4 regions of the Ochrobactrum sp. AP1BH01-1 genome follow, and region 1 is predicted to be linked to each of the others. Evidence: predicted binding sites of a transcription regulator. Region 1 holds the regulator's gene; each other region holds the start of a gene.
The links. The regulator LexA, encoded in region 1, represses DNA repair genes until DNA is damaged. The targets are predictions, from matches to a motif close to TGTTCNNNNTGTGTTCNG.
Positions count from the first base shown of each region.

Region 2: a site for LexA is predicted at 3,658-3,675, ahead of J9800_RS10755 (ImuA family protein). Genes of this name have one in related genera too.
Region 3: a site for LexA is predicted at 3,332-3,349, ahead of J9800_RS12600 (glycosyl transferase). Genes of this name have one in related genera too.
Region 4: a site for LexA is predicted at 3,826-3,843, ahead of def (peptide deformylase). Genes of this name have one in related genera too.

Region 1 covers NZ_JAGPOU010000002.1:394,653-402,570, forward strand. Annotated here, with positions in the region: gene trpC (indole-3-glycerol phosphate synthase TrpC) at 1-91, shown strand, start outside; gene moaC (cyclic pyranopterin monophosphate synthase MoaC) at 95-571, shown strand; gene J9800_RS07250 (molybdopterin molybdotransferase MoeA) at 654-1,868, shown strand; gene lexA (transcriptional repressor LexA) at 2,108-2,827, shown strand; gene J9800_RS07260 (ComEC/Rec2 family competence protein) at 2,917-5,430, opposite strand; gene gltX (glutamate--tRNA ligase) at 5,692-7,113, shown strand; gene gltA (citrate synthase) at 7,343-7,918, shown strand, end outside.
Region 2 covers NZ_JAGPOU010000003.1:14,204-22,121, forward strand. Annotated here, with positions in the region: gene J9800_RS10745 (error-prone DNA polymerase) at 1-1,299, opposite strand, end outside; gene J9800_RS10750 (Y-family DNA polymerase) at 1,299-2,840, opposite strand; gene J9800_RS10755 (ImuA family protein) at 2,776-3,639, opposite strand; gene J9800_RS10760 (ParD-like family protein) at 3,801-4,022, shown strand; gene map (type I methionyl aminopeptidase) at 4,019-4,807, shown strand; gene J9800_RS10770 (hypothetical protein) at 4,813-5,352, opposite strand; gene J9800_RS10775 (argininosuccinate synthase) at 5,565-6,785, opposite strand; gene J9800_RS10780 (putative quinol monooxygenase) at 6,918-7,217, opposite strand; gene J9800_RS10785 (LysE family translocator) at 7,291-7,918, shown strand, end outside.
Region 3 covers NZ_JAGPOU010000003.1:412,947-420,864, forward strand. Annotated here, with positions in the region: gene J9800_RS12580 (Lrp/AsnC family transcriptional regulator) at 1-362, opposite strand, end outside; gene J9800_RS12585 (LysE family translocator) at 550-1,167, shown strand; gene rnhB (ribonuclease HII) at 1,164-1,826, opposite strand; gene J9800_RS12595 (PA0069 family radical SAM protein) at 2,007-3,179, opposite strand; gene J9800_RS12600 (glycosyl transferase) at 3,398-3,904, shown strand; gene J9800_RS12605 (hypothetical protein) at 3,962-4,198, opposite strand; gene J9800_RS12610 (hypothetical protein) at 4,451-4,678, opposite strand; gene J9800_RS12615 (4-(cytidine 5'-diphospho)-2-C-methyl-D-erythritol kinase) at 5,004-5,921, opposite strand; gene J9800_RS12620 (hypothetical protein) at 5,996-6,181, opposite strand; gene J9800_RS12625 (S49 family peptidase) at 6,383-7,267, opposite strand; gene nhaA (Na+/H+ antiporter NhaA) at 7,372-7,918, opposite strand, start outside.
Region 4 covers NZ_JAGPOU010000002.1:1,035,043-1,042,960, forward strand. Annotated here, with positions in the region: gene dapE (succinyl-diaminopimelate desuccinylase) at 1-765, shown strand, start outside; gene J9800_RS10365 (hypothetical protein) at 821-1,426, shown strand; gene truA (tRNA pseudouridine(38-40) synthase TruA) at 1,569-2,324, opposite strand; gene fmt (methionyl-tRNA formyltransferase) at 2,328-3,248, opposite strand; gene def (peptide deformylase) at 3,248-3,775, opposite strand; gene J9800_RS10385 (DNA recombination protein RmuC) at 3,877-5,106, shown strand; gene J9800_RS10390 (Rdx family protein) at 5,345-5,650, opposite strand; gene J9800_RS10395 (GIY-YIG nuclease family protein) at 5,759-6,040, shown strand; gene lepA (translation elongation factor 4) at 6,267-7,918, opposite strand, start outside.

The DNA of each region.
Region 1 (7,918 bases):
GGGCATTGGAACGTTCCTCATCGGGGAGAGCCTGATGCGTAAGGCAGACGTTACGGCGGCGACCCGTGAGCTCCTGACCGGCAAGGCCTGATCTATGGCGTCCAAACTCACCCATATCGACCAGACCGGCGCTGCCAACATGGTGGATGTTGGCGCCAAGGACGAGACTGAACGTCTGGCTACGGCCGAGGGGTCGGTCAAAATGAAGCCGGAAACGCTGGCGCTCATTCTGGAAGGCAACGCCGCGAAGGGTGACGTCATCGGCGCTGCGCGTCTGGCCGGCATCATGGCGGCGAAAAAGACCGCCGACCTGATCCCCCTTTGCCATCCGCTCATGCTAACCAAAGTCGCTGTAGAAATCGAACCGGACCAGACACTGCCCGGCTTGCACGTTCGTGCACTTGCCAAGCTCAAAGGTCGCACTGGTGTGGAAATGGAAGCGCTCACCGCCGTTTCAGTTACCTGCCTCACGATCTATGATATGGCCAAAGCGGTCGACAAGCATATGGAGATCGGCGGCATCCGCGTTATCGAAAAGAGTGGCGGCAAATCAGGTGACTGGAAAGCGTAGAGCGCACTTTGCTTTGGATCAATTTTTCAAGACAGGCTTTATGCTCTAAGCGGGTCAACAATTCACTTCGAGAGGAAACACCATGTCCCTTCTCCCTGTCGATGAAGCACTGGCCCATATTCTGAAATCCACAGAGCCGCATGGGACTGAGCAGGTCGCTTTGTCAGATGCGGGTGGACGTGTCGTTGCAACGCCCGTGCTGGCCCATTTTCTACAGCCTCCGTTTGACGGTTCAGCGATGGACGGCTACGCCCTGATCGCACCAGACAGCATCGCTTATCCCATCGAGTTCGATATCATCGGCGAATCGGCAGCGGGCAATCGTTTCGACGGCGAATTAGGGATCGGACAGGCAGTCCGTATTTTCACAGGCGCGCCATTACCCAAAGGCGCCGACACAATCGTCATTCAGGAGCACACCGAGCGCTCGGGCAACCGGTTGACTGTCCGCGAAGGCATAGAGCCGGGACGGCATATACGCCGCGCGGGCCTCGATTTTTCGCCCGGCAACATCGTCATTCCAACAGGGCGCGAACTGGATGCCGCCGCCCTTTCGCTAGCAGCTGCCAGCGGCAATGCGAAAATCGACGTATTCAAAAAGCCCAAGGTAGCAATTATTGCCACCGGTGATGAACTTGTGCCTCCAGGGGAAATACCCGGGAAGGACCAGATCGTTGCATCGAACAGTGTTGGAATTGCCGAGATCGCGAGGCGGGCCGGCGGAACTTCGCAAGATAAAGGGATCATTCCGGATGATCCCGCGAAAATCGAACAGGCAATAGAAGATAGCCTGCAAAGCGGCATCGACATTCTGGTTACGATTGGCGGCGCTTCAGTCGGTGACCGGGATTTCGTGCATGGCGCGCTGCAAAAACTTGGAGTCGATCTCGATTTCTGGAAGATCGCCATGCGGCCCGGAAAGCCATTGATGTACGGACGCATCAAAGTGAACGGCAAGCTCGTTCACGTCATCGGCCTGCCGGGCAATCCCGTTTCGAGCCTGGTCTGCAGCCTTGTTTTTCTTCGGCCGCTCGTCGCCAAGCTTGCTGGAACTAACCTCGATGCCGATATCCGGCCCGCAAAGCTGGGTACTTCCCTGCCTGCAAATGATCACCGCCGCGACTATATCCGCGCCACAATCGAATCACACCCCGATGGAACCCTGATCGCATCGCCTTTTCCCGTGCAGGATTCGTCCATGTTGTCCGCTCTGGTTCGCTCCAAAGCCCTTCTCATCAGAGATGAGAACGCTCCTGAATCCGCTATCGGCGATGACTGCCGCATCCTCATGCTATAAGCGCCACGCCGCGTTATGGGCTCACCTAAACGTTAAGAACTCATCCTAAGTTAACGTATAATATAGATTTTTCAGAATATCGTCTGACCTGCGGCTTATTGGAAATCGGGCGTCGGAGCATCCTGTCTTTCCTTCCCTGAAGCATTAACGGTTTTAAAACCATTGCAGAACAAGACTGGAACATATAGTGTTCGTTCTGGTTTTGTTTTTCTCGATTCTTGGCCGGGAGGGTGTCGCGCATGTTAACCCGTAAACAGCACGAGCTTCTGCTTTTCATTCATGAACGTTTGAAAGAAACGGGCATTCCGCCCTCCTTCGACGAAATGAAGGAAGCGCTCGATCTGGCTTCAAAATCGGGTATCCATCGCCTGATCACCGCTCTTGAGGAGCGTGGTTTTATTCGCCGCCTGCCGAACCGGGCGCGTGCGCTTGAGGTTCTGCGTTTACCGGATTCAATCGCTCCTGGACTCAATGCGCAGAAGAAGTTTGCGCCTAGCGTTATCGAAGGCAGTCTGGGCAAAGCACCGCCTGCGCCGGCTCGCCCTGCCCCTATAGCCATCAACGACGACACATCCGCCACCGTGTCCGTACCGGTCATGGGGCGGATTGCTGCGGGTGTGCCCATTTCGGCTATCCAGAATCAGACCCATTCCCTCAGTCTTCCGCCCGAAATGATTGGCGCGGGCGAGCATTACGCGCTTGAGGTCAAGGGAGATTCAATGATCGACGCTGGAATCTTCGACGGAGACACGGTGATCATCAAACGCGGAGATTCTGCAAATCCCGGTGAAATCGTAGTAGCTCTGGTTGATGACGAAGAAGCAACTTTGAAGCGCTTTCGCCGCAAGGGTGCCTCCATCGCTCTCGAAGCGGCTAACCCCGCTTATGAAACGCGGATATTCGGTCCCGATCGAGTGCGGGTACAAGGCAAGCTTGTCGGTCTGATCCGCCGTTATTAGAATAGTGATAGCCGGTTTAAGAGATAGGCCGCGCGTAAGATAATAGATGGAGCGGTTGGGTTGAAACAGAATCGAGATGCCGCTCTAGATCAATCGCAGTGCGTTGGTTCATCGCCTGCGTGTGATGAACAGTCCGCCACCTTTTGAACAACTGCGGATTTTGGTTTGTACTCGCGTTCGGCCAAGCCGCGCGCTGCACGCGAATGGATGCGATGCAAATGCCAAAGGCGGCTTGGTACATCAACAGCATAGGTAATTCGGTCGCGCGGCTGCAAATCGGACGTCTGCTGGCTCATTTTGGACTTCGAAGATTCACGCGATTTTCCTATTGCAACCGCGATAGAGGGACTCTCATCCCGTCGTTGTCCAAGTCTGATTTCCACGGCTCCCTTCAACGCCAGATCGCGTTTGCTGATGCTGACAATAACTGAGCGATGGCACGCGACATCCAGGCCCGGAACAGCGAGAATGACCACATCCCCAATGTTGCAGGCTATCTCCTGCATTGAGGGTTCTCCGGTATAGGCAAGCGTGCGACCGTCACGCAAAGTAATCGTGCACACGCCCTCGTCACACTCGAAACCATCGAAACCGGCCTGTTTTTTGTTTTTAACCGAAGCCGGGGGGACGAATTCTTCGACCAGATAAGCGGTTTTCCAATTGTCGCTTGTGAACTGTGAGGGTCGATTTCGATTAACCGCGAACCGTCCATCCGTTAACCGGACGCCTACTAGTTTGGCATCTTCAGATATTACGATGTCAGGAAAAGGCTCCCGGATGAAAACTGTCAGCCCAAGAACGATAAACGGCAGCGCGAGAGCTTTCAGTCTGGTGGAAAGCACGACCGCGAGAACCAGCGCAATGGTCCACAAAACAAGCGCAAGCGCGGGCATGGTTCCCGGATTGCCATCCGGCGACCACGCCGCGACGAAGGCAGCAATGTGCCTTACGGCGAAAATACCCCACCCCATTATCTGCAAGGGGACCCAATCGAGCTGCAAAGGCATCAGCACAAGACCGAAGACGGCAAAGGGCATCACAAGAAGAGCTATTACGGGTTCAGCCAGAACGTTTCCGACCAGCCCCAACGGTGCAGTGTTATTGAAATGATAAGCGGCAAAAATTCCGCTCGCCAGCCCGGCAATGAGCGAGGTGGCCGCCGCTGCCGCGACCGGTTTCAATATCCGTGGAACAAAGCCATAGGCGGCCTTCTCACGCTTCTCTGCAACGACATGCCTGCGTGCATTGCGTTCGCTCCACCAGGCATATCCGGCGATCAACGCAGCAGTGGCAGAGAACGACATCTGAAAACTCGGTCCCAATATCTCATGCGGCGAAAGGGCGATCATGGCGAGCGCCGCGATGGCCAGATTGCGCATACTGATGGCAGCGCGATCCACCAGCAAGGCTCCAAGCATAACCGCGATCATCACATAGCTTCGCTGCGCAGCGACGTCCGCGCCTGACATGGCAAGGTAGAAGGTACAGCTTAGCAGGGAGAGAAATGCCGCGTATTTCTTCACCGGATGCCTAACGCTGAAAGCAGGAAACAACGCGAAAGCGGATCGTAGCGTCAACATGACAACGCCAGCGGCGAGCGCCATATGCAAACCCGAGATCGACAGAATATGTGCAAGGCCTGCCTTGCGCAGATCGTCATTGGTTTGCTCGCTGATCCCTGCACGGGTGCCTGCCACGAGCGCCGAAGCGACACTACCGTCCTCCCCTCCGATCACCTCCTCGATTCGTTCAGAAACCCGGACCCTTAGCATTGCGATCCACTGGGACATTTCCGCTGTCAGTTCAGCTGGTGGGGGAACCATCGCCACTTTTGGGGTTCCAAGAAAGAACCCGTTGGCACCGATGCCATTGAAATAAGCGTGAAAAGAGAAATCATAATTGCCGGGACGAACCGGACCTGAAGGGATGCGCAACCGCGCAAAACCGGTCAACCCGCTGCCAATTGCTGTTGTCGCCGGTATGTCTCTGGCATTGATGCGAACGCGCTTCGGCGGAAACCGGAGTTTCGGGCGCTCCGTTTGGAGCACCTCTAACGTTATTCGCCAACTGCCATTATCCTGATAATCAAGGGCAACAACCCGGCCTGTCAGTCGCGTCGCCACATCGGAGCCGAGCATTGGCGTGGCGCGACGTTCCGTTTCCCATTTTCCAGCCACAAGCCCTGCTAACAGTGCGACTGCCAAGGTCATGGCTTGGGCGGCCGCGAAATGCCTGCGTGTCGCAATGCGCACGATGAGAGCAATCGCGAACATGGATAGAAGCGGAGTCCATGCAGGTTCGAACGAGAGTGTGAAATAGATAATCGCGCCAATGCCGGCAAAAACCGGAAGCAAAAGAAAGAATACGCCACGTCCAGCTTCCGTTTCGACTGCAGTCTTGATCTGCCTGCCTGTGACCGACGCTATAGACAAAAGCCGTTCACGCAGGCTCATCACCGGAGGCTTGTCCGGTAATGAGGTTACTGAGATTTCGGCTTCACTTAGAGGCCAAGCCTCTGGAAACAGAGCGCGCAACGAGCCATCAGGCATGCTTTTGACAAGCGCCCGTTCGTTAGCATCGCTCACTTCCCTGATGCCTGTCATGCCCCCGCCTGACCGCAAAAGTTGGCCTACGCCGTCGAAGTACCCCGAAAGAACGACAGCACATCAGTGCGAAAGGGGTGCGAAGCCCTTGCGCACATTGCTGCCTATGCTACATGAACCGCAGCTGAAATCGAGTGAGTTCGTATAAAGAACCGCGATTACCTGCCGGGTTGTCTCGCGCAGGCATCGGAATTCAAGTTGCGCCTGTGTCTCCGGCATTCGCCGCTGCTTTAGAATGGCGCACGACATAGTGGAGCTATCATGTCGAAACCGGTCGTTACCCGTTTTGCCCCTTCGCCCACGGGGTATCTGCACATTGGCGGTGCGCGCACTGCTTTGTTCAACTGGCTTTATGCCAAGCACAACGGCGGCAAGATGCTGCTGCGTATCGAAGACACCGACCGGGAACGTTCCACCGACGCCGCGACGGCTGCCATTCTCGATGGGCTGACCTGGCTGGGTCTGGATTGGGATGGTGAAGCCATCTCGCAGTTCGAGCGCGCGCCTCGCCACCGAGAAGTTGCGGAAGAGCTCGTCGCTCTTGGCAAGGCCTATTATTGCTACGCCACACCAGAAGAACTGGATGAAATGCGCGAGAAAGCGCGGGCCGATGGCCGTCCGCCGCGCTATGATGGTCGCTGGCGTGATCGTGATCCGTCTGAAGCACCTGCAGGCGTAAAGCCGGTTATCCGCATCAAGGCGCCGCAGGAAGGCGAAACCCTCGTGCAGGATGCCGTGCAGGGCGATGTGCGCTTCCCGAACAAGGATCTCGACGATTTCATCATCCTGCGCTCCGATGGCACGCCCACCTACATGCATGCGGTCGTTGTCGACGATCACGATATGGGCGTGACGCACATTATTCGCGGCGACGATCATCTGACCAATGCCGCAAGGCAGACCGTCATCTACAACGCGATGGGCTGGGACGTGCCGCAGATGTCGCATATCCCGCTTATCCATGGTGCTGACGGCGCAAAACTCTCCAAGCGTCACGGCGCTCTGGGTGTGGACGCCTACCGTGCGATGGGCTATCTGCCTGCGGCCCTGCGCAACTATCTCGTGCGCCTCGGCTGGAGCCATGGCGACGACGAGATCATGTCGACCGAACAGATGATCGACTGGTTCGATGTGAAAGACATCAACAAAGGAGCAGCCCGTTTCGATTTTCAGAAGCTGGAGGCGATCAACGGCGTCTATATGCGCGCCAGCGACGACCGGGCGCTCTATGATGCACTTGTTGCTGTTCTGCCGGAGATCGAGGGTGGCCAGGAAATTGCCGATGCGCTGGACGATAAGCGCAGCGCACAATTGCTCGCCGCGATGCCTGGCTTGAAGGATCGCGCCAAAACTCTGGTGGAGCTTGCTGACGGATCGAAGTTCATCTTCGCTGCTCGTCCCCTAGACCTTGATGAGAAGGCAGCCTCCCTCCTGAATGACGAAGGTCGTGGTGTACTCAAATCCGTACTGCCGGATCTGGAAGCAGCGACCGATTGGACGGTCGATTCTCTCGACGCCGTTGTGAGGACTCACGCCGAAAAGACCGGTCTGAAACTCGGCAAGATTGCACAGCCCTTGCGCGCGGCACTGACCGGTCGCGCCACCTCTCCGGGAGTGTTCGACGTGCTTTTTGTTCTTGGACGGGAAGAGTCCCTCGGGCGTATTCGCGATCAAATCGTTTAAGGTGGGAGCATTCACGCTGACGTGACAAAAGCGGCGTAAATAGTTCAAATTACGCATTGCATCGCAGACCGTTTGGGATAGTTTGACGAGCAAAATCGTTAGGATAATGCGTGAACGCTGATGGTCCCCTAAGGGGCGGGGGCCATTCCAAGAGATAAAAGACAAATTATAGCGACGATTACAATTCTGCCGTCGTGCGGGCGGCAAAGTGGACATGAAAGGAAACACGATGTCAGATAGGACAGCCAGCTTTACACTAGAAGGCAAAACATTCGACCTGCCTGTGCGACAAGGCACTGTCGGACCAGACGTCGTTGATATTGGTCCACTTTATAAGAATTCCCAGATGTTCACCTACGATCCGGGCTTCACGTCCACGGCATCGTGCGAATCCAAGATCACTTACATCGATGGTGATGAAGGTACCCTGCTCTATCGCGGATATCCGATTGATCAGCTCGCCGAGCATGGTGATTTTCTTGAAACCTGCTATCTGCTTCTGTACGGCGAACTGCCGACCGCAACCCAGAAGTCTGACTTCGACTATCGTGTGACGCGCCACACGATGATTCACGAGCAAATGACGAAGTTCTTTACGGGTTTCCGCCGTGATGCTCATCCTATGGCCGTAATGGTCGGCTGCGTCGGTGCGATGTCGGCATTCTATCACGACTCGACCGATATCACCGATCCGCATCAGCGTATGGTCGCATCGATCCGTCTGATCGCCAAGGTTCCGACGCTTGCTGCCATGGCCTACAAGTACCATATTGGCCAGCCGTTCATGTACCCGAAGAACGACCTC
Region 2 (7,918 bases), on a different contig from region 1:
CTCGGTCAGGCCCAGGGCCTTGCCGACATCGCGGATGGCGCTGCGGGAGCGATAGCTGATGACGGTCGCGACAATGGCGGCGCGGTCTCTTGAGTAGCGGTCATAGACATATTGCATCACCTCTTCGCGCCGCTCATGCTCGAAATCGACATCGATATCCGGCGGTTCCTGACGTTCGGCGGAGATGAAGCGCTCGAACAGGAGATCCACTTCCGTCGGGTTCACGCCGGTGATGCCAAGGCAGAAACAGACGACGGAATTGGCCGCCGAACCGCGTCCCTGACATAGAATCTTCTTGGAAATTGCAAACTGCACAATGTCATAGACGGTGAGGAAATAGGGCTCGTATTGAAGCTGGGCGATCAGCGCCAGCTCCTTGTTGATCAGCGCCTGCACCTTGGGCGGGATGCTGTCCGCGCCGTAATGACGGGCAGCGCCTTCCCAGGTGAGGTCATGGAGATGCTGCCGTGCCGTCTTGCCGGGCGGGATGGGCTCGTCGGGATAGGCATATTTCAGCTCATCGAGCTGGAAGGTGATCGGCGCGGCGAAATCGGCGGTCGCCGCGACGGCTTCAGGATAATCGCGGAACAATCGCGCCATTTCATGCGGCGGTTTCAGGTGGCGCTCGGCATTCTTTTCCAGCAGGCGCCCGGCATCGAAGACGGTCGTGTAGTGGCGGGTTGCCGTCAGCACATCCTGAAGCGCGCGCCGGTCCGGGTGATGATAGAGCACGTCATTGGTGGCGATCAGCGGCACATTGGCTTCGGCCGCGAAACGGGCGGTGCGTTCCGCGCGGCGTCCGTCCTGCCCCTGATGTGGCATGGCAAGCGCCAGCCAGACGGAGCCGGGCGCAGCCTTGGCGATTTCCGCCAGACGGTCGGCAAAATCCGGTTGATCTTCTTCGGGAGGAAAAACCGCGATCTGGAACTGCCGCGCGCGAAACAAAAGATCGGCCCATAGCAGATGGCATTCCCCCTTGATGGCGGCGCGGGTCTTGCCCTCCGTCAACAGGCGGCACAATTGCCCATAGGCGGCGCGGTCACGCGGATAGACGACCATATCCGGCGTGCCGTCGATGAAGGACAGGCGGCAGCCGATGAAAAGCCGGAAATCGCTTTTCTTGCGAATATCCTTCCATTCCGCATGGGCCCGCACCACACCGGCCAGCGTGTTGCGGTCGGCAATGCCGATGCCGGACAGGCCAAGCGCATGGGCCTGCAAAACCAGTTCCTGCGGATGCGATGCGCCGCAAAGGAAGGAGAAATTGCTGGCAGCGGCCATTTCAAAATAGAGAGACATCACGCAAACAGCCCATGCAGAAACCAGCGCGGATGATTGAGGCCGTCATAAAGCCCCTCGCGAAAAATCCAGAAGCGCTGGCCGTTTTCATCCTCCACCCGATAATAATCGCGCAGTTCCGGCACGTCCTGACCGATTGCGCGCCACCATTCCGGCTCGATCCGTTCCGGCCCTTCGGCAAGGCGCACCTGATGGCGCACCCGCCGCCACAGGAAAAACGAGGGCGGGCTGTCGGGCACTTCCGCCACGCTTTCGATCAATTGCGGTGGACGAAACAGTTTTATGGGACGCGCTGGCGGGTCGCCGGGAAGAGGCTGTAGGCTTTCATAATCGGCTTCGCCTCTGCCGTCCGTGTGCAGGGCAGGGCGCAGGCCGAAGGCCCGTTCGGGCATATGCGTATTGCGCGAAAAGGAAACGAGAACGCGGTCCTGCCCAAGCCGCGCCGAAAGCCGGTCCACAAGCTGGCTGAACCCCGCTTCATCCTCCTCGTGCTGGTCGAGTCCGGTCTGGCGCTGGGCGACTGGCGCGCTGCGCAGTGCGGCCACCCGGATCATGTCGAAGCCGAACCCGGCGTCGAGCGGGTCGGTCAAGGCATTGAGCCTTTCGCGGGCAAGGCGCAGGAAAACCTTGTCATCGCGCAGCGGCTGGCCGGTTTCGATATGGATATGGCGCACGTCGCCATCGACCCGAAAGAAGGAGGCCTCGATCAGCAGCGCGCCTTTGCCCTCCGGTTCAAGCTGCGCAAAAAGCGCCTGCGCCAGTTCCTGCAAGATGTGTTCGACCAGCTCCATCCCCGTGACGGGTTCCGACAGGCGGCGCTCCGCGATGCTGAGCGGCATGATGCGCAAGGGAGAAATCGGCGCGCGCTCCTGCCGCGCCAACCGGTCGAGCCGGGTCGCAAGATCGGTGCCGAAACGGGCGGTGAGCGCGGCGCGCGGAAGCCCCATCACATCGCCGATGCGTTTCAGCCCGGCGCGCTTGAGGCCGGTTTCGGCAGCTTGCGTCAGTTCAAGCGCGGATAGCGGCAGGCGGGGAAGCAGCCGGTCGGCCTCCGCCTTGCTGAACACGCCGCCCTTCGTTCCCCGCGCCAGTAGCCGCGCGGCAAAACTGTTGTCGGCAATCGCCGCCTGAACCTTCAGTCCGGCGCGTTCAATGCGGCGAAGCGCGTCGGCGCGCATGGCGGCAAGCCCGCCGAACAGATGCGCGCAGCCCGTTATGTCGAGCATCAGCCCATGCGGTTCATCAAAGGCGACGAGCGGCGTGTAGCGCTCGCACCAATGGGCAAGGCGCTTGAGAAGCGCGGCGTCGTGTTGCGGCGCGGCGGTCGCCACGTCCAGCCTTTCCACACGGGCGCGCGCATCCGTCAGCGCCATGCCGGGGAAAAGACCGTGCTTCGCCGCCGCCGCATCCACCGCCGTCAGGCGCAACGCATTGGCCGTGCGCTCGGTCACCACCAGGGGCAGGCGCTCCCTGCCGTCATGCGGAACGGCGCGGCGAAGCCGGTCGGTCGGCAGAAACGGAAACCACAGGGCGAGAAACAAGCGTTCTGCCGTCCCGTTCTGTTGTGCCAAATTCAAGGGTTTCATTGTTCCATTCCATGATCCATTGCCCGCATGTGCCGTGGCGGTTGCGCTCCAGCACGGCGGAGAAGACCGGTTTTCCCGGTGCGTTCGCTCCGCTGGAGCGCGATGGCACGGGCGCCACCCGCCAGCGGCTGACGGCAGCACTTTGCACGGCCGTTCGATGGCTCCTGAGCAGGATGACCGGCAATTGCGCGGCCTCGCTCGCCAGAAGCAGGCGGCGCGATGCGGTGAGGTCGAGACATTTCGGCTGGCCGGTCACCGAGGCGACGACGCCGGAAACCAGATGCGAGGCCTTGCCGCCGCTGCCTGCCTCCAGCGCATCGTTTGCCGCTTTCAGCGCATCCTGCGCGCTGGGGCAGCGCACGATCAGAAGCCGGGCCGGATCGATCCCGAAGGCATGAAGCCCCGGCGGATAAAGCCCGCCATATTCGCTTGCCGCACTTTCCTCCTCGATCCAGATGATCGGCCTTTTGTCTTGCGAGGCGCGCAGCGCCAGCGCCAGCGCAAAGCCGGTCGCCGCCATATGCGCGCCGGGATTTTCGGCAAAGACCTCATGCAGCGCATCGCCAGCCAGGCCATGCGGAAAGGCGGCATCGGCCCCGGCAAGGCCGAGCGTGAAGCTGCGTGCGCGACCGAAGCCTGCTTCCGTCCCGCTTCCCGTCCTGCTTTCTGTTCTGCTGGCGAAACTGCCTTGCGGATCATTGCCTGCAATGGCCGTAACCATGCGCCGCAACGCCGCGATGTCGATGCCGCTCACGTTCGATTCCTGTCAAATTGTTCTCTATTTGTTCTAGTATTGAATCGAGCAGGCGAAGAGTCAAGTGGAAGAAGTGCGGGTGGAAAATCCTTGCCGGATATGCCTTGGAGTTATATATGGATCATATATGATCTGTATATAAATCGCATAGTGAGGAAGCCATGGGTATCGTGAAGATCGGCGATGAGCTGCATGAGGAACTGCGCAAGGCGAGCGACGTCATGTGCCGTTCGATCAATGCGCAGGCCGAATACTGGATGAAGATCGGCATGCTGGCGCAGGCGCATCCCGACCTGTCGTTCAACGAGATCGTGCAGATGCAGCTGCGTGCAGCACAGGTTGAGCTGCCGGTTCTGCCGGTTCTGGCAGTGCAGTCGTCATGACCAAGACACCAGCCGAAGTGGAGAAAATGGCGGCATCCGGCGCGCTGCTTGCCTCCGTGTTTACGCTTCTCGACCGCACGCCGCTGGCCGGCATGACCACGATGCAGGTCAACGATCTGGTCGAGGATTACATCACCCGCGACTTGCAGGCCCGGCCCGCCAGCAAAGGGCAATATGACTATCCCTATGTGCTGAACAGCTCGAGGAACGAGGTCGTCTGTCACGGCATGCCGTCGCATGACGAGATCATTGAAAACGGCGAGATCATCAATTTCGACATCACGCTGGAAAAGGATGGCTATATCGCCGATTCCAGCAAGACCTATATGGTCGGAGAAGTTGCGCCCTTTGCCTCGCGCCTCGTTCGCGTGACCTATGAGGCGTTGTGGAAGGGCATTGCGGCTGTACGTCCCGGCGCGACTTTGGGCGATATCGGCCATGCCATCGAGCGCCACGCCAAGCGGCATGATTACAGCATCGTGCGGGAATATTGCGGCCACGGCATCGGTCGCCAGATGCACGAGGAGCCGCAGGTCATGCATTTCGGCAAGCCCGGCACCGGCGTTCGCCTGCGCGAGGGCATGGTGTTCACCATCGAGCCGATGCTCAATCAGGGAACGGCCAAGGTGAAGCAGGAAAAGGACGGCTGGACGGTGGTGACGCGGGACGGAAAATTGTCAGCGCAGTTCGAGCATACGGTGGCGGTCACGTCGAACGGTGTGCGGGTGCTGACGCTGCGTCCGGGCGAGGAAAAGATGCTGGCGGCAATCAAAAACGCAGTCTGACATTATCAAATTTTGCCTGCCATCCAGAGCAGAAAGACAATCGTCCCGCCCACGCTCATTCCTGCGGCAAGAATGGTCCCTGCGATGGCGGGCGCGAGTTTCAGGACTGAAATATGGGGCGTTATTTCCAGCCGGAAATTCGCCCTGATCTTTTCAGGGGTCAGGCAGATGATTTCGTAATCCCCGGCTGTCGTGCAGTCGAAATATCCCAAGGCATGGGAAGCATTGCCGCGCATATCGGTCCGCCGGACGCTCAACAGGAAGCGGCGTGTGGAATGATAGGCAATCGGCGCGCCGGTCGCGCAGACCTTGATGGCAAACTGCGTTGAGAAATAGGCCGTGCCGGGGAGAATGGTAAACGGCGGAAACACGATGCTGATCGCGTAGCGTCCGGCGTTCGGCAAATGAAAGATGTGTGGCCGGGCGTTGCCCGTAAACTGGTGCCGGACATCAGGCGCAATCATTTTCCACAAAATGGAAATGCAGCGCACCAGCAGGTAAGCGCCAAGCAGAATGCAGGCGGGCAGGGCCAGATAGACAGACAAGATTCACGTCCCGCTCGAGAGCATTTCCATTAAAAGTGTGAAACGTCTACGCGGGGAAATCAGTTCACTGGACTGATTTCTTATCCCGCTTCGATGCGTTGGATAATGCGATAAAACAAACAGTTAGAGCGGTTTCGGCGATTCTGTCAGAGCAGGAACCGCTCTAAAAAAAGCCCGCCGGGAAGGCGGGCTTTTGTCCTGATTGGATATGCTTATTTGCGGTCGCGCGCGGCGAGCGTGCGCAGCCGCAGCGCATTGAGCTTGATGAAGCCTGCGGCGTCCTTCTGGTCGTAAGCGCCCTGGTCGTCCTCGAAGGTGACGAGCTTGTCGGAATAGAGCGACTTCGGCGATTCACGGCCGATCACCATCACATTGCCCTTGTAGAGCTTGAGCGTGACTTCGCCTTCGACATGGCGCTGGCTGTGGTCGATGGCCGCCTGAAGCATTTCACGTTCCGGCGAGAACCAGAAGCCGTAATAGATCAGCTCCGCATAGCGCGGCATCAGCTCGTCTTTCAGGTGCGCCGCACCACGGTCGAGCGTGATCGATTCGATGGCGCGGTGCGCAGCGAGCAGGATCGTGCCGCCCGGCGTTTCATAGACGCCGCGCGACTTCATGCCGACGAAGCGGTTTTCCACGAGGTCGAGACGGCCAATGCCGTTGTCGCGGCCATAGTCGTTGAGCTTGGCAAGAAGCGTGGCAGGCGACAGGCGCTCGCCATTGATCGAGACCGCATCGCCCTTTTCAAAGCCTATTCTGATGATCGTTGCCTTGTCGGGCGCGGTTTCCGGCGAAATGGTGCGCATATGCACATATTCCGGAGCCTCGACAGCCGGATCTTCCAGAACCTTGCCCTCGGACGAGGAATGCAGCAGGTTGGCGTCGACGGAGAACGGCGCTTCGCCCTTCTTGTCCTTGGCGACGGGGATCTGGTGCTGTTCGGCGAATTCGAGCAGATGGGTGCGGCTCTTGAACGACCAGTCGCGCCATGGGGCGATGATCTTGATGTCCGGGTTCAGCGCGTAAGCCGAAAGCTCGAAACGAACCTGGTCGTTGCCCTTGCCGGTCGCGCCATGGGCGATGGCGTCGGCGCCGGTCTTTTTCGCGATCTCGATCAGGTGCTTGGAGATCAGCGGACGGGCAATCGAGGTGCCGAGCAGGTAGACGCCTTCATAGACGGCATTGGCGCGGAACATCGGGAAGACGAAATCGCGCACGAATTCCTCGCGCACGTCCTCGATGAAGATTTCCTTGATGCCCAGCATTTCCGCCTTCTTGCGGGCCGGTTCAAGTTCTTCGCCCTGGCCGAGATCGGCGGTAAAGGTCACGACTTCCGCGCCCAGTTCCGTCTGAAGCCACTTCAGGATGATCGAGGTGTCGAGGCCGCCCGAATAGGCGAGAACGACTTTCTTAACGTCTTTCAGCTTGCTCATAGTTACTTCCGTCCAATGCGGTGCGGTTGAGGCTCCGATGGAACCCAACTGATATATCCGCAAGTCTTTTATCAGTTGCCAAGCGCCGCGCAAGCCGAAGGGCTGCGACTTATCGCGAAAACTGATGCGATGTCATGTACCCTGCGGTTCGCCGACCTCATAAACAACCAGATTGCGGTCGCCGATGCCAAGCTCAGGCCACGCGGCCCGCCATTCGGCAATATGGGCGGAGACGAAATGCCGGTCGAGCGAGGCGCGGTCGCGCCAGAATTCCTTGACATGGATCAGACCCGGTTCCAGCACGTCTTCGGCATAGAAATAGTCCACGCAGCCGTCTTCGGCACGGCTGGCCAGGATCATGCGCTGCATGGCCTCGCGCGCCCGGTCGAGATTTTCTGGCGGCAGGCGAACGGTCCCCACGATAAGCAGCATTCCGGTCTCCATTCCACTGTTTCCTTTGCCGGGAAATTATTCTAGCGTGCGCCATATCCTGGAGCACATCTCGATGTCTTTTCTGACAAACCTGACCTTCATTCCTGAATGGACGATCTTTGTCCAGTTCGCGATTGCAACCGCGATCCTTTCCATCACCCCCGGCCCGGACATGACGCTGTTCGTCGGGCGCGCCCTTTCCGAAGGCAAGGCCGCGGGCTTTGCCTGCATGGCTGGCGCCAGCACCGGCATCGTCATTCACACGACCATGGTTGCGCTCGGCCTTTCGGCGCTGATCATCGCATCGCCAGCGGCTTTCACGGCGCTCAAGGTGATAGGGGCGGGCTATCTGGTGTGGCTCGCCGTGCAGGCGATCCGCAAGGGGTCGGCCTTCTCGCCGGAAAAGAATGGCGGCAAAAAGCATACGCTGTTCCAGAACTGGCTGACCGGGCTTGGCATCAACCTGCTCAACCCGAAGATCATCCTGTTCAACATGACCTTCCTGCCGCAATTCGTCTCCGCGCACGACCCGCATGCCATGGGCAAACTGTTCTTCCTCGGCCTGTCTTTCATTCCGATGGCGCTGCCCTTCACCATCCCGATGGTGGTGGCGGCAGATCGCTTTGCAGGGCTTCTGAAGAAGAACCCGACCGTGACGCGCATCGTGGACTGGATGTTTGCAGGCGTATTCTCGGCCTTCG
Region 3 (7,918 bases), on a different contig from region 1:
TAGGCGGCAAGGTCGGCCACTACGACCTGCAGCAGAAAATCGGATTCCCCGGATACGAGGTGACAGGAAAACACCTCCGGCAGATTTTGCACGGAAGTGCGGAACGCGGTTGCCGTTTCCTCGTGATGGCGCTCCACCCTTATGCCGACGAAGACGGTCAGCCCCAGCCCGACCGCATTGCGATCCAGGGCCGCGTGATAGCCTTGAATGACCCCCGCCTTTTCGAGCATCTTGACGCGCCGCAGGCAGGGAGAGGGCGAAAGGCCGATCTTCTCCGCCAGCTGGACATTGGAAAGCCGGGCGTCTTCCTGAAGTGCCGACAGGATTCTGCGGTCGATAGCGTCTAACTTAAGTTTTGGCATGATCTGATAATCTAAGTGAAATTATTGGCCGATTATATCACAAATGCAGGGCCACGCGCCACAAATCGCAAGGACATGCGCCGTCGTCACCGGATAATCTTGGACCTGTAACTGCTTCGCGACCGGCACCGTTTTGAGGAATGTTCGCGCCGCGGTCAGCTTGGCAAGAATTTTACGGGCGATAGCGATGAGCGAGATGTGGTTATACGCGGGCGCACTGGCCGCAGCATTTCTTATTCCGGGGCCGGACATGCTTCTGCTGCTGCAGACCGGCGCCGCGCAGGGCAGGGCGCACGCGCTGGCCGCTGCCGCTGGCCTCGCCATCGCGCGCACGTGCCATGTGGCTCTCGCCGCAATTGGTCTGGCAGCGCTTCTGCATGCCTTTCCTGTCGCGTTTCATTGCGTGCGGATCGTAAGCGCCGGTTATCTGGTCTGGCTTGCGATTGGGATCCTGCGCCACCCTTTGCCGACAGTCGATGCAGTTGGCGGCGTGCGTGAACGGCGATCCTATCTGGCTTCGGCCCGCAAGGGTCTCCTCACCAATCTGCTCAACCCGAAAGCGCTGCTTTTCTGCTCCGTCCTGCTGCCGCAATTCGTCCATCCCGGAAATGGCAGCATCGCGCTGCAATTCGCGGTTCTGGGCGGCATCCTGACGACGGTCGGCTTGTTGTTCGATACGCTCTATGCCTTTACAGGCTCGTCGCTCGGAACCCTGTTCAAGCGTTATCCGGCCATACAGTCCGTCCAGCGCTGGGGTTTTGCAGCGCTGCTGTTCGGCTTTGCTGCCAAGCTGGCGACGGTTTAAACGCCGAAGCGATCTTTGATGGGGGCGAAGGTGTAGCGGTGGATGCCGGGCACGGGCCCCGCCGTCTCTATGGCAGCGCGGTGCCTTTCCGTCGCATAGCCCGCATGAATTTCCAACCCGTAGGGTGGATGCGCCGCACCGGCCCGGATCATCATGCGGTCTCGCGTCACCTTGGCGACGATGGAAGCCGCAGCGATCGAAATGGAGCGCTGATCCCCTTTGACCAGAGCTGAACCCGGGCAAAGCAACCCCGGCGGAACATCGCGGCCATCGATCAGCGCGTGACATGGACGCAGGGTCAGCCCGATGGATGCGCGCCGCATGGCTTCAAGCGCCGCCTTCCTGATATCGCTTCCGTCGATGCTGCGGGCGCTGAGGCTTGCAACCGAAACGGTGATGGCTTTTGCGAGAATGATCTCGTAGAGCACCTCGCGTTTCGCAGCCGTGAGGCGTTTGGAATCGTCGAGCCCGTCCGGGAGATTGTCGGCATCCAGAACGACGGCGGCGGCAACCACCGGACCGGCCAATGGCCCGCGTCCCGCCTCGTCTATGCCGACGATATGCTTCAATCCACGCGAAAGCAGCCTTTTCTCCTGAGAGAAATCAGGCGCGAGCGGGATCTCGAAAAGGAGCGGAGAATCAGAAGCCGAGCGTTTCATTTGGCGGCAATGCTCGCATTGCTTCCGATTCTCCGCAAGGGCCCTGCTCGAGGATGGTGGCGTGAAAGCAGGCAGCCCCTCCGTCTGTAGGACAATCAGACGGAAATTGAACAGACAACTGACAGGTCATGCAGTTTGAAAAGCGGCGCGGGCCAAAGGTAAGCTTCACCTTGGTCCTCTCTAGAACAACGAAAGCTGCTTGCCTCCCTTTTCGACCGGTTCGAACAGATCGGTGCGCAACTGAAGACGGCGTGCATTGAAGCCGAGCTTGCGCGCGGTGATTTCAAAACGGCGGCCGATCTGCCATGCATAGGGGCCGGTGCCACGCATGCGCTTGCCCCATTCGGCGTCATAATCCTTCCCGTCGCGCATGGAACGCACCAGCGACATGACATGCCGATAGCGATCCGGATAATTGCGCAGCAGCCAGTCCTTGAACAAGGGCGCGACTTCCAGCGGCAGGCGCAGCAGGACATAACCCGCCTCGCGCGCGCCTTGCGCATAGGCGGCATCCAGAATGCGTTCGATCTCATGATCGTTGATGCCGGGGATGACCGGCCCCATCATGACCGAGGCGGGAATGCCCGCATCGGCCAGTTTGCGGATGGCCTGCAGCCGCAGCGTCGGCGTGGAGGCGCGCGGTTCCATCGTGCGGGACAGATGGGCATCGAGCGTCGTGACCGACAGGGCGACCTTGGCCAGCCCCTTCTCGGCCATGCGGCTCAAAATATCGATGTCACGCACGACCAAAGCCGATTTCGTCACGATGCCGACCGGATGATTGGCCGCTTCCAGCACTTCAAGAATTTCGCGCATGATGCGCCACTTCTTTTCGACCGGCTGATAGGGATCGGTATTGGTGCCGATGGCGATGGTCTTCGGCTGATAGCTGGGCTTGGCCAGCTCACGTTCCAGAAGGCGCGGGGCATCCGGCTTGGCAAAGAGCCGGGATTCGAAATCGAGACCGGCAGAGAGCCCCATGTAGCTATGCGTGGGCCGGGCAAAGCAATAGATGCAGCCATGCTCGCAACCGCGATAGGGATTGATCGAACGGTCGAAGCTGATGTCGGGGGAATCATTGCGGGTGATGATCGTCCGCGGCTTCTCGATCTGCACATCGGTCTTGAACGGCGGCAGTTCTTCCAGCGTGGTCCAGCCATCGTCGAAATCCTGGCGCGTCGTCGGCTCGAAGCGCCCGGTCGGATTGATACCCGCTCCGCGTCCACGCCGCCGGGCGTGATCGATGCGCAATCCGGCCTCGCCAATCACCGCATTGGCGTGATCCGCCCGCCCGCTACCGAAGGCAGCCCTGTCGGCCTGCTTGATGATGTCTGCCTGGTGGATCACTTCCATCGTCGTCTCCCTGCATGGAAACATCTGGCCACTCACAGCCACGGCGAAACCTGACCGGGGAACAGTGCCTTTCAAAAGCGGGAACTGTTCTGTGGCGCGTGCCGTGCTGCCATGCGACTCTGTTCTGATGAATCTATTCCTATCGCAAGTTATAGAACAAATCAAGAACATATCCGCGCCGGCTTTCCGCTCACGTGTTATTGATATATGAAGCGCCCATGTTGTCCGTCGTGCTCGAAACCCTGAATTCAGAAAAAGCGCTGGCCCACACGCTTTCGGCTTTGGTGCCAGCGGTGGTGGAGGGTTTGCTGCGACGCGTGTCGGTCATCGACAGGGGCTCGTCGGATGAGACCGCTCTGGTGACGTTGGGTGCGGGCTGCGCGTTCCATGCCGAAAAGGATATCAAGACAGCGCTCGATGAAATCCGCACGCCGTGGGTGCTGCTGTTGAGACCGGGCGCTATCCCGCAAGAGGGTTGGGAGGAAGCTCTGCGCCGACACATGGAACATGGCGGCGCTACCGCGCGCTTTTCATTGCCCGAAGATAGCGGGCTCGGAGCAGTCCGCAACCTCTTCGGTCACAAGGCGACGCTTGATGCCGGGCTTCTGGTTCAGCTCGATGTGGTGAAGCCGCTGCTGCTCGACGGCGTGTCGTTCGATGAGCTTCCGCAGCGTTTGAAGCCTGTCCGGCTCAAGCACGCCATCCTGCCGCCCGCCGAAGGCTGAACAAACAAAAAGGCGAAGCCGAAGCTTCGCCTTTTTTCAACAGACATGCTGTCTGGATTAGTTCTCGTAGCTGGACGGCGAAGCGTCGCCGAAGCGATGAGCCGAACCGTTCTGATAGACCGGAGCCTTGTTGATCGAGGCAGGAGCCGTGTAGTCGAGCTTCTGGCTCTGCGTTGCAACGGGCGTGCGGTCATTTGCATAGAGATCGGCAGGTTCGCCGACATGCGGGTTTTCAGCGAAAGCAGCACCGGCGCTAAGGGCAACGGCAACGGCGGCAAGAGCAAACTTCTTCATTTTCATAATCCTTATCGAGCATTTTGCGGTCAAATGGACACATTCGGCTTCGCACAAATGCAGTGAAACAAACCGCCCCTTCGGATGGCATAGAAGCCTTTCCGGGGCTCCCGGGTGGCAACCATGCCATCCATCGGGGAGATAACTGGGCGAAGCTGGATGATTGGGAGGAATTTCCAGCTCCGGAATTCACCGGGCGTCATCGGCTGGGAGGCCACTGACGACGCCCTGCGTCAAGTCTTCGGAAAAGACTTAGTTCTGGTAGCTCGAAGGCGATGCGTCACCGAAGCGATGAGCCGAACCGTCCTGGAAAGAGGACTGGCCGATCGAGGCGGGAGCGGTGTAGTCGACCTTCTGGGAAGCGACCGGGGTGCGGTCGTTTGCGTAAAGATCGGCAGGTTCGCCAACGCGCGGGTTTTCAGCAAAGGCAGCTCCGGCGCTAAGAGCGAGGGCAGCGGCAGCAAGAACAATCTTTTTCATTTTCCTATCTCCTTGGAAACTGGAGCGGCGTTTTGTTCGTCGTTCCGATGCACCTGAAATGGGTGACAGTGAGCAAAAGTTCCAGTCACGAAAATGTTTTCTTGATCACACATTCGTGCAGCCAATTTTACAAGACGTAAATAATAATTTTAGAATAATATAATAAATTCAGTGTGTTGAACTGTATCTCAGTCTTCACAAAACTGTTGTAGAAGGGTTTTTGTTCAAAAAGCGCGAACAGTCTGTCCCAATATATTGTCCAATGAGAGTGAACAATAGCGCGGTTTTGCGGAGTTTCGGTGGGGAAGCCGTTCAGAAATTATTTTCAGGAAGGGACACTTTGGGTCGCGATTACGAACCAATCAGGTCTTTCGGCTGAGAAGCGTGTCGCTGCCCGTTCGGTGGCCGCCATATCTTCGTAGATCGCATAGCACGTCGCGCCGGAACCGGACATCTGTGCGTAGAGCGATCCGCTTGCGCGAAGCAGGCCGAGCTTGTCGCCGATCCGTGGTGCAAGTTTCAGCGCCGGGGGCAGGAGGTCGTTGCGGGTTGTCCGCAGATAGGCGCAAAGAGAGGCGATATCTGCATGGGACGCAAGTTGCAGTGCCGGATGGTCGCGCTTTTCAAGTGCGCGAAAGACATCGGGCGTTGCCACAGCGGTTCCATCATTGACGAGCAGCATCGGCAAGGCGGGCAATCCGCTGACCGGCGTCAGCTCTTCACCTATTCCGCGTGCGGCAAGCGGGGTGCCCTTCGCTGCGCCATGGAGGCACATGGGCAGATCGGCGCCAAGACCGAGGCCAATCGCGGCGAGCCGCTCGAAACCCAGGTCGAGCCCCCACAACGCATCAAGCGCGAGCAAGGTTGCAGCGGCATCGCTCGATCCGCCGCCTATGCCGGAAGCAATCGGAAGGTTCTTTTCCAGATGAATTGCGACAGGCGGCAAAGACCGCTGCGTTTCCTCGCGCAGCGCTTCGCGCGCCTTGAGAACCAGATTGCCGCCGTCGAGCGGGATGCCGGTTGCGAAGGGGCCGCCAACCGTAAAGCTGTCCACTTCGGCAGGTTCGATACGGATGATGTCGCCATAGCGCGCAAAGACCACCAGCATGTCGAGCAGATGATAGCCATCGTCGCGACGCCCCGTCACATGCAGCGCGAGATTGATCTTGGCGGGAGCCAGACGCGTAACCGCACGCGCAGCCCCGGCATTCACAGGCGTTTTGGCTTTCAGGGAAACAGTCATTTCTGATTACGGACCGGGACATGGGAAAACATGGCGATCACGCCGCTTCATCGGCGGTTGCTCGTGAAGGAAGGTCAATCCTTCTTGACGTAATATTCGCCGGTTTTAGGATCCTGCACCAACGTGCCGTGAGCCCGGTTCTGCGTTTCCTTTTCCGCCTGACGCACACGCTGGGACACGCGCGAGGCCTCGCGCTTGAACGAGCGGTAGCCGTACCAGGCGGCGGCGATGATCAGCAGCAGAAAGATGAGCTGGGGCATGGCCTCAAGTCCTTAGGGTTGCGCATCGGATCGCCGGATCGCGAAGGCCGAAACGCCGGATGTTCCCGGATATTCATGGAAGGGCGGGAACCGGCCCGCCCCGCTTTCTGACACCATATCATGGTGAAACGAAGGAATTCAAAGCATTGGTTGGAAAATCGGCGGTGTTTTTCGCCCGCGCTTTATTTTTCGCGTTATTTTTCAAAGGCCATAACGCGCCCAAAGCGCCTTTTCCTCTGCGACCGAAAGCAGGCCGTCGCCGAGATGGGCGGCAACGGCAGCCGGTTCAAGATTTCCCAACACCCCGTTAAGGGCCATGTCAACGCCGGGCATCTTGCGCCCCAGAAGGCTGCGCTTCTGTTCAACCAGCTTGAGCTTGACCTTGTCGCCATAGGTCTTGCGCAGGAAGCTGCGCATATCGCCGAGCCCGTCAATCAGGCCAAGCTGGTGAGCCCGGATGCCGGTCCAGAACAGCCCCGTGAACAGGTCGTCGTCCTCCGCAAGCTTGGCGCCGCGACGCTCCTTGACCATGTCGATGAAGGTTTCGTGGATTTCGAGCTGCAAGGATTTCAGCCGTTCGATATCGGCTTTCTTCTCCGGCTGGAAGGGATCGAGCGTCACCTTGTTGGAGCCTGCCGTATAGACGCGGCGCTCCACGCCGATCTTCTTCAAAAGTTCAGGGAAACCGAATGAGGCCGATACGACGCCGATAGAGCCGACGATTGATGACGGATCGGCGATGATCTCATCGCCGGCCAGCGCGATCATATAGCCGCCCGAGGCGGCGACATCCTCGACGAAGATGAAAACCTTTTTCTGGTGTTCTGCCGCGAGATCACGGATACGCCGGTAGATCAGGCGGGATTGCACCGGCGAGCCGCCGGGGGAATTGAGCGAAATTGCGACGGCGGGCGCTTCCTTGTCGGCGAACGCCTTTTCAAGAACCGCTGCCGTCGAAGCCAATGAAAGCATCGGACGAAAGGCAGATCCTCCAGACATGATGGCGCCATGCAGTCGCACGACTGGTATCTCGATGGAAACCGGACGGAAGCGGCGCGGAACAAGGCGCGTCAATAAACCGGGCAAGGTAAACTCCTACGAAAAACTCTCAGCGGCAAATGTAGGAAGAAATATCGGAAACACAAAGAAAACCGCCCGGAAATTTGTTTCCGGGCGGCGGTATTTGTTCGTCAGGCGTTTTTCGGCTTTGTGACCAGCCGCAGCAGGATATAGCCGCAAATCGCCGACAGGCCCGAACCGGCCAGCACGCCGATCTTGGTTTCCGCCTGCATGAGTTCGGACGGGAAGGAAAGGAGGCCGATGAAGATGCTCATCGTAAATCCGATGCCGCAGAGGACCGCCACGCCGTAAAGCTGTATCCATGTGGCGCCGAGCGGCTTCTGCGCAAGGCCCGTCTTGATGGCGAGCCAGGCCGCGCCGAAAACGCCGAGCTGCTTGCCCACGAAGAGGCCGAGCATGATGCCAAGCGTGAGGGTGTCCCGCATCACCGAGGCGTCGAGACCGGCAAATGATATGCCCGCATTGGCGAAACCGAAAATCGGCACGATGATGAAAGCGACGGGCCTGGCCAGCGCATGTTCGAGCACATGCAGCGGGGAGGTCATGTCGTCAGGCCTGCCGGGCGCGGGCTTTAGCGGAATCATCAGCGCAGTCACGACGCCGGCAACGGTTGCATGAACGCCGGAATTGAGCACGAAGAACCAGAGCACTGCGCCG
Region 4 (7,918 bases), 640 kb from region 1:
ACGTTAAAGCTTCTCGACTGGGCGAAACAGCGCGGCGAAAGCTGGGATGCGTCCATCGTCGGCGAGCCGACCAATCCCAATGCGCTTGGCGACATGATCAAGATCGGGCGGCGCGGCTCGCTTTCGGGCACGATTACCGTCCATGGCGTGCAGGGCCATGCCGCCTATCCGCACCTGGCTGAAAATCCGGTACGCGGCATCACAACGCTGGTCGACAGCCTGCTTTACCCGGCTTTCGACGAAGGCACCGCCGATTTTCAGGCCAGCAATCTGGAAGTCACCACCATCGACGTGGCCAACAAGGCCACCAATGTCATTGCGAACAAGGCAACCGCCTCGTTCAACATTCGCTTCAACGACACATGGACGGCAGAAACCTTGCAGGCTGAAATCGCCGCACGCCTCGAAAAGGCCGCCCGCGACAATCGCCTGCGTCCGGGCCGCGAAACGCCGATCAATTATGAACTGACCTGGCGCGAGCATCCAAGCCATGTGTTCCTGACCCGCGACGAAAAGCTGATTGGCACGCTGACCGCATCGGTGGAGGCCGTCACCGGCAAGCGCCCGGAACTGTCGACTTCAGGCGGCACGTCCGATGCCCGCTTCATCAAGGATTACTGCCCGGTGGTCGAATTCGGCCTTGTCGGGCAGACCATGCATATGGTTGACGAGCGCGTGGCCCTTGCCGATCTCGAAGGCCTGACACAGATTTATGAACGCTTCATTGCCGATTTCTTTGGGCCGATTTCTTTGGGTAAAGCATAGCCCGGTAAAGTCGCATGACTTGTCCGCCCGGATTATGCGAAAAATTGGGAATCTCATGCCAAGCCTGGACGATATTTTCAGATATTTCTGGGGCGTCTGGAAAATGATGCTCGGGCGCAAGGAAGGACTGAATTATCTCGACATTTCCGCCGAGGGTTTCTGGTCGTCCTTTTATGCAATAGCAATCGCGCTGCCGCCTATGTTCGCGAGCTGGGTGGCTTATGCGGCGAACCTGACGGCGGGCCGCGAGGAAGCGGGCCTGCGCTTTGCCATCGTCACCCGAGCCGCCTTCGTTGAAATAGCGGCGTGGATTGTGCCGCTCGTGGTCGTCGGGCTTATCGCCAAGCGTATCGGCATCGCCAAGCGCTATGCGGCCTTCGTGATCGCCACCAATTGGGGCAGTGCGCTGATTTCATGGATCTTTGCGCCGATTACCCTGCTGCAGCTGTTCTTCCCCGGACGGGCCGATGTGTCGACATTGTTCGCCTTCATCATGTTCGGCATATCCATCGTTCTGAGCTACCGGCTGACATTCGTCGCGCTGCAGCGCCCGCACGCCTATGCAGCGCCGTTCTTCGCCTGCATCTTCTTCGGCTCGCTGTTCCTGACCGTCCTGCTGCAGCAATTGCTCGGGATCGGTTTCGATCCGCATGCTTATTGAGCTAAGACCGCTGGAATTCGAGACAGGGCGAGACGAAAATGGTGCGCTGCGAGAACCGGAGCGGAGTGTACTTTTGGTACATGAGCACCGGAAGCGAAGCGGCGTGCCATTGGCAGGCCGCTATGGCTCGAATGCCTTGATGTTAAAACGGAAAGGCGTAGTCCACGCCGACGAGATAAAGCCCATAGGGCGGGGCAACCTGCCCGCAGGCCTTGCGGTCGCGGGCTTCCAAGGCCGCCTGCAAATCATCCGCCGTCCAGCGCCCGACGCCCACTTCCATCAGGCTGCCCGCAAAGGAGCGCACCTGATTGTGCAGGAAAGACCGCGCCGAAACGCGCAGTTCCACATAATCGCCATTGCGGGTGACATCGAGCCGGTCGAGCGTCTTGACCGGGCTCTTGGCCTGGCATTGCGTGGCGCGAAACGTCGTGAAGTCGTGCTCGCCCAGAAGCCGCTTGGCCGCTTCATGCATTGCCTCGGCATCGAGCCGCTTCTGCACCCACCATGCGCACTGATAGTCAATGGCCAGAGGCGCACGGCGATTGTGGATGCGGTAGAGATAATGTCGCGCGCGCGCGGAAAAGCGCGCATCGAATGCGTCCGTCGTCTTCTCGACATTCAGGATGCTGACGCGCTCGTCCGCCATGACCAGATGCGCATTGACCGCATCGCGCACCTTGCCCGCGTCCCAATCCTTGGTGAGATCGACATGGGCGACCTGTGCCGTCGCATGAACGCCCGCATCAGTGCGCCCCGCAGCGCTCAGCGTCAGGTCTTCGCCGCAGAACTTCTTGAACGCCTGCTCGATGGCATTCTGTACCGCATGGCCGTTTTCCTGCCGCTGCCAGCCGACATAGGGCGTGCCGTCATATTCGACAGTGAGCTTGTAGCGCGGCACCGCCTACAGAACCTTCGTGACCTGTGCGCCACGCAAAAACTCCTGCGCAGGCAACGGCTTGCCGCCGGAGCGCTGCAGCGTGACGAGCCGCACCGCACCCTCGCCGCAGGCAACCGTCAGGCGATCATCCAGCACCGCGCCCGGTTCGCCCCTGCCCTCGCCAAGCGTAGAACGCTGAAGCTTTACGCGCTCGACAGCGCCGTTGATTTCCATCTCGCACCATGCGCCCGGAAAAGGCGACAGACCGCGAATGGTGTTGTGCACGTCCTTTGCAGGCTTCGACCAGTCGATGCGGGCCTCCGTCTTGTCGATCTTGGCAGCGTAAGTGACACCGTCTTCCGCCTGCGGCTGCAAGGCAAGGCTTTCACGCTCCAGCGCACCCATCGCACGGATCATCAGGTCGGCGCCGATCATGCTCAGACGATCATGCAGTTCGCCCGCGGTCATGTCGGGCGTAATGGCAACTTTTTCCGCCATGGCGACCGGCCCGGTATCGAGCCCCGCATCCATCTTCATGATCATCATGCCGGTTTCCGCATCGCCCGCCATGATGGCGCGCTGGATGGGAGCCGCGCCGCGCCAGCGCGGCAGAAGCGAGGCATGGCCGTTATAACAACCGAGACGCGGCGCATCGAGAATGGCTTGCGGCAGCAGCAGGCCATAGGCCACGACAATCGCGACATCGGCTTCGAGGCTTGCGAAAACCTCCTGCTCTTCCGCGCCCTTGAGGCTCTTTGGCGTGAACACCGGAATGCCGAACTGCTCGGCCTTTTCATGCACCGGCGACTTGGTCAGCTCCAGTCCGCGACGGCCCGCCGGGCGCGGCGGCTGCGTATAGACCGCGACAACCTCATAACCGTGACCGATGATGGCAGTGAGGATCGGCACGGAAAATTCCGGCGTCCCCATGAAAACGACACGCATTAAAGCACTTTCTTAGGTGCGCTCTGGCTGGCGAGCTTCTTGAACTTCTTGATGACCATATCGCGCTTCAGCTTGGAAATATGATCGATGAAGAGCACGCCGTTCAGATGGTCGATCTCGTGCTGCAGGCAGGTGGCCATCAGCCCATCGGCTTCCATGGACTGCGGCTTGCCGTCGGCATCGAAATACTCGACCTTGACCGTCGCGGGGCGCTCGACCTCGGCATAATAATCCGGGATGGAAAGACAGCCCTCTTCATAGGTGCCGCGCCCGTCGGAAGACTGCACGATCGTCGGATTGACGAAGACATGCGGTTCCTTCGGCTCGCCTTCCTTGGCAAGATCGATGACGAGCATGCGGATCGGTTCGCCCACCTGAATGGCGGCGAGGCCAATGCCCGGCGCATCATACATGGTGTCGAACATGTCGCCGGCAAATTTGCGCAACTGATCGTCAAAGCGCTCCACAGGCTTGGAAACCTGGCGCAGGACGGGATCGGGAAGGATGACAAGCGGTTTTACAGACATGCGCTTCACGTAATCGCTCACGCGAGAATCGTCAATTACACTTTGCAAAATGTTCTCGTTTTGATCTCATCAAGGCCGCACGAATCAGTTAAGCTCGCGCCATGGAAAACCAGAATCTCTTGAATGAGCCGCTTCTGCAGCTCGGCGCCACCTCCTTCACGCTCGGCAATATCCTGCTGGCAGGTATTGTCGTGCTGGTGCTGTGTCTTGCCATTTTTCTGATCGCGGCGACGCGCTCCGCCCGGCTTCGCGCCGTCGCAGAAGCGCAGGCCGAAGACCGTGCCCGCGATGCGGAATATCGCATGGCGGAAATCCTGAAGGCGCAGGCCGAGATGCAGGGCCGGATGCAGACCATGGCGGAAGTGTTCGGTTCGCGGCAGGCCGAACTCAACCAGTCGATCCGCGAGCGGCTCGACGGCATGACGCATCGCATCGGCCAGACCATGACCGAGCAGACCCGCTCGACGCATGAAAACCTCGCCAAACTGCAGGAGCGCCTCGCCGTCATCGACACGGCGCAGAACAATATCCAGTCGCTCGCCGGACAGGTGGTGCAGTTGCAGGCTATCCTCGCCAACAAGCAGACACGCGGCGCTTTCGGCCAGTCGCGCATGGAGGCGATCATCGCCGACGGGCTGCCGCAGGGCGCTTACGAGTTTCAGGCAACACTTTCCAACAGCACGCGGCCCGATTGCCTTGTGCGCATGCCGAACAACGCACCCTCTTTGGTGATCGACGCGAAATTTCCGCTCGAAGCCTGGAATTCAATGCGCGAGACGGAACAGCCGGAGGCGCGCAAGGCAGCCGTCGCCCAGTTCCGCCGCGATATGGAAATTCATATCAAGGACGTGTCCGACAAATATCTGATCCCCGGCGAAACGCAGGACACGGCCTTCCTCTTCGTGCCGTCGGAATCGATCTTCGCGGATATTCACGAGCATTTCGAGGCGCTCATCCAGCGCGCGCACCGGGCGCGGGTGGTCATCGTCTCGCCGTCGCTGCTCATGCTGTCCATTCAGGTCATTCAGGCCATCCTGAAAGACGCCCGCATGCGCGAGCAGGCGCATGTCATTCAGGGAGAAGTAATCCGCCTGATGGAAGATGTCGGCCGCCTTGACGAGCGCGTGCGCAAGCTGCAAACCCATTTCGTACAGGCCAACAAGGATATTGACGATATTTTGGTCTCTTCCAGCAAGGTAACGAAACGCGGCGCGAAGATCGAGGCGCTGGAGTTCGGCCCCGCACCGGCAGAGGATGCATCCCGTCCGCAATCACGACAGGCGGAAGGCTCGAACAATCAGCTACGCCTGCGCGTGGTGGATGAGGACTAGTTTTTCGGCTTAGAATAGCGATGCTGCTTTTCCCTCGTCTTTCGATCCTTCGAGACGGTGCTTCGCACCTCCTCAGGATGAGGGAAACGTGTGTCCACACTCGTTCACAAAATCAGTGTCTTTGTTAATCCTCTGCATCAATGTTTAACATCGTTGGGCTCATATCGTCGGGCTTGCCCCCCTCATCCTGAGGTGCGGAGCGAAGCGTAGCCTCGAAGGATCGGTGACAGGAAGCCGCTCAAGAACTGACTGGCCGATCCGAATGACCGAGATCGCGCTCCGGCCAGACCAGATCACGCACGCGCTGCTTCAACACCTTGGCTTCCGGAAAGCCGCCATCGCGCTTGCGCTCCCAGATGAGTTCTTCGCTGCCGTCCGGCATATGGACGCGGATTTCAAAAACCCCGCCCGTACCCGGACGCAACGCCACTTCGCCTAAGTCCTGCCCGAAAGTCTGCAACAGTTCCTGCGCCATCCACGCCGCCCGCAGCAGCCAGTTGCATTGGGTGCAATAGGTGATGGAAACGCGGGGATGTGTGGACACTGTTTTCACCTCACTGGACATGCGCAATCTCAACTTCGATTGCCACAGCTTGTTAGGCAGGCAAACTTGCATCAACATCTATCTTCCAACGACCAGCGGGGGCAAGTCATGGAAGCAACGGTCTACATTCTGCGTTGCGCGGACGGTTCATATTACACCGGCCTCACCAAGCAGAATATCGAAGCCCGGTTGTGGGAACACAACGAAGGTATCTACGATAGCTATACGAAGAAGCGCCGCCCGGTCGAACTTGTTTTCACCGAGACCTATGACCGAATCGTCGATGCCATTGCGCGGGAACGACAGATCAAAGGATGGTCGCGCACCAAGAAAGAGGCATTAATGGCTCTGGATTATGAGCGTCTGCCTGAACTTTCGAAGCGGAGATGAGATCGGTTGTTGAACTCGTCCCCCCTCATCCTGAGGAGGTGCCGTGAGCGAAGCGAAGGGAACCGTCTCGAAGGGCTGAGGGGGGAGCGCTGTCGCCCCCGTCCGCCTCCCTCGCAAGCTCAGGAGGCTCCTCAGGATGAGGGCGAAGTCGACATCGTCAAGGTTCCAAAAGAGAGGGCGCCAAAAGCGCCCTATCTGAGATAATATTCAACAAATCGCCAATGGATCAATCATCGCCCATCTTGAGCGCCTGAATGAAGGCCTCCTGCGGGATTTCGACCTTGCCGAACTGGCGCATGCGCTTCTTGCCTTCCTTCTGCTTTTCCAGAAGCTTGCGCTTGCGCGTCACGTCGCCGCCGTAGCACTTTGCCGTCACGTCCTTGCGCAGCGCCGAGATCGTTTCGCGCGCCACGATGCGACCACCAATCGCCGCCTGGATCGGAATCTTGAACATATGCTGCGGGATCAGCTCCTTCAGCTTTTCGCACAGCGCGCGGCCACGCTTTTCAGCCGCCGAACGGTGCACCAGCATCGAAAGCGCGTCCACCGGCTCTTCGTTGACGAGGATCGACATCTTGACCAGATCACCCTCGCGGTAATCCGAAAGATTGTAGTCGAACGAGGCATAGCCCTTCGAGATCGACTTGAGGCGGTCGTAGAAATCGAACACCACTTCGTTGAGCGGCAAATCATAGGTGATCATGGCACGCGGGCCGACATAGGTCAGGTCGATCTGAATGCCGCGACGCTCCTGGCAAAGCTTCATGATCGCGCCGAGATAATCATCCGGCGTCATGATGGTTGCCTTGATCCATGGCTCTTCAATCGCGTTGATCTTCACGATATCCGGCATATCGGCTGGATTGTGCAGCTCTTTCTGCGAACCGTCCTGCATGTTGAGGCGATAGACAACCGAAGGCGCGGTCGTGATGAGGTCGAGATTGAACTCGCGCTCAAGACGTTCCTGAATGATTTCGAGATGCAGGAGGCCCAGGAAACCGCAGCGAAAGCCGAAGCCGAGCGCCGCCGATGTTTCCATCTCGAACGAGAACGACGCATCGTTGAGGCGCAGCTTGCCCATGGCGGCGCGCAGGTCCTCGAAATCAGCGGCGTCGACCGGGAACAGTCCGCAGAACACGACCGGCTGCGCGGGCTTGAAGCCAGGCAGCATCTTGTTCGTCGGGCGGCGATCTTCGGTGATCGTATCGCCAACGCGCGTATCAGCCACTTCCTTGATGGACGCGGTGATGAAGCCAAGCTCGCCGGGGCCGAGTTCGTCCACCTGAACCATCTTCGGCGTAAAGACGCCGGTGCGTTCCACCGGATATTTCGCGCCGGTTCCCATCATGCGGATGGTCTGGCCCTTCTTCAGCACGCCATCGATGATGCGCACCAGAACGATAACGCCGAGGTAGCTGTCATACCAGCTGTCGACCAGCATGGCCTTGAGCGGCGCATTGCGGTCGCCTTCCTTTGGCGCGGGCAGCTGGGTGACAATGGCTTCCAGCACATCCTCGATGCCGAGGCCGGTCTTGGCGGAAATATGCACGGCCTGCGCCGCATCGATGCCGATCACTTCCTCGATCTGCTGCTTCACGCGCTCCGGCTCGGCGGCAGGCAGATCGATCTTGTTCAGCACGACCACGATTTCGTGGTTGTTGTCGATGGCCTGATAGACATTGGCCAATGTCTGCGCTTCCACGCCCTGGGAAGCGTCCACCACCAGAAGCGAACCTTCGCACGCGGCCAGCGAGCGCGAGACTTCATAGGCGAAGTCGACGTGTCCGGGCGTGTCGATCAGGTTCAGCACATAATCTTCGCCGTTCTTCGCCTTGTAGGAAAGACGGACGGTCTGCGCCTTGATGGTGATGCCGCGCT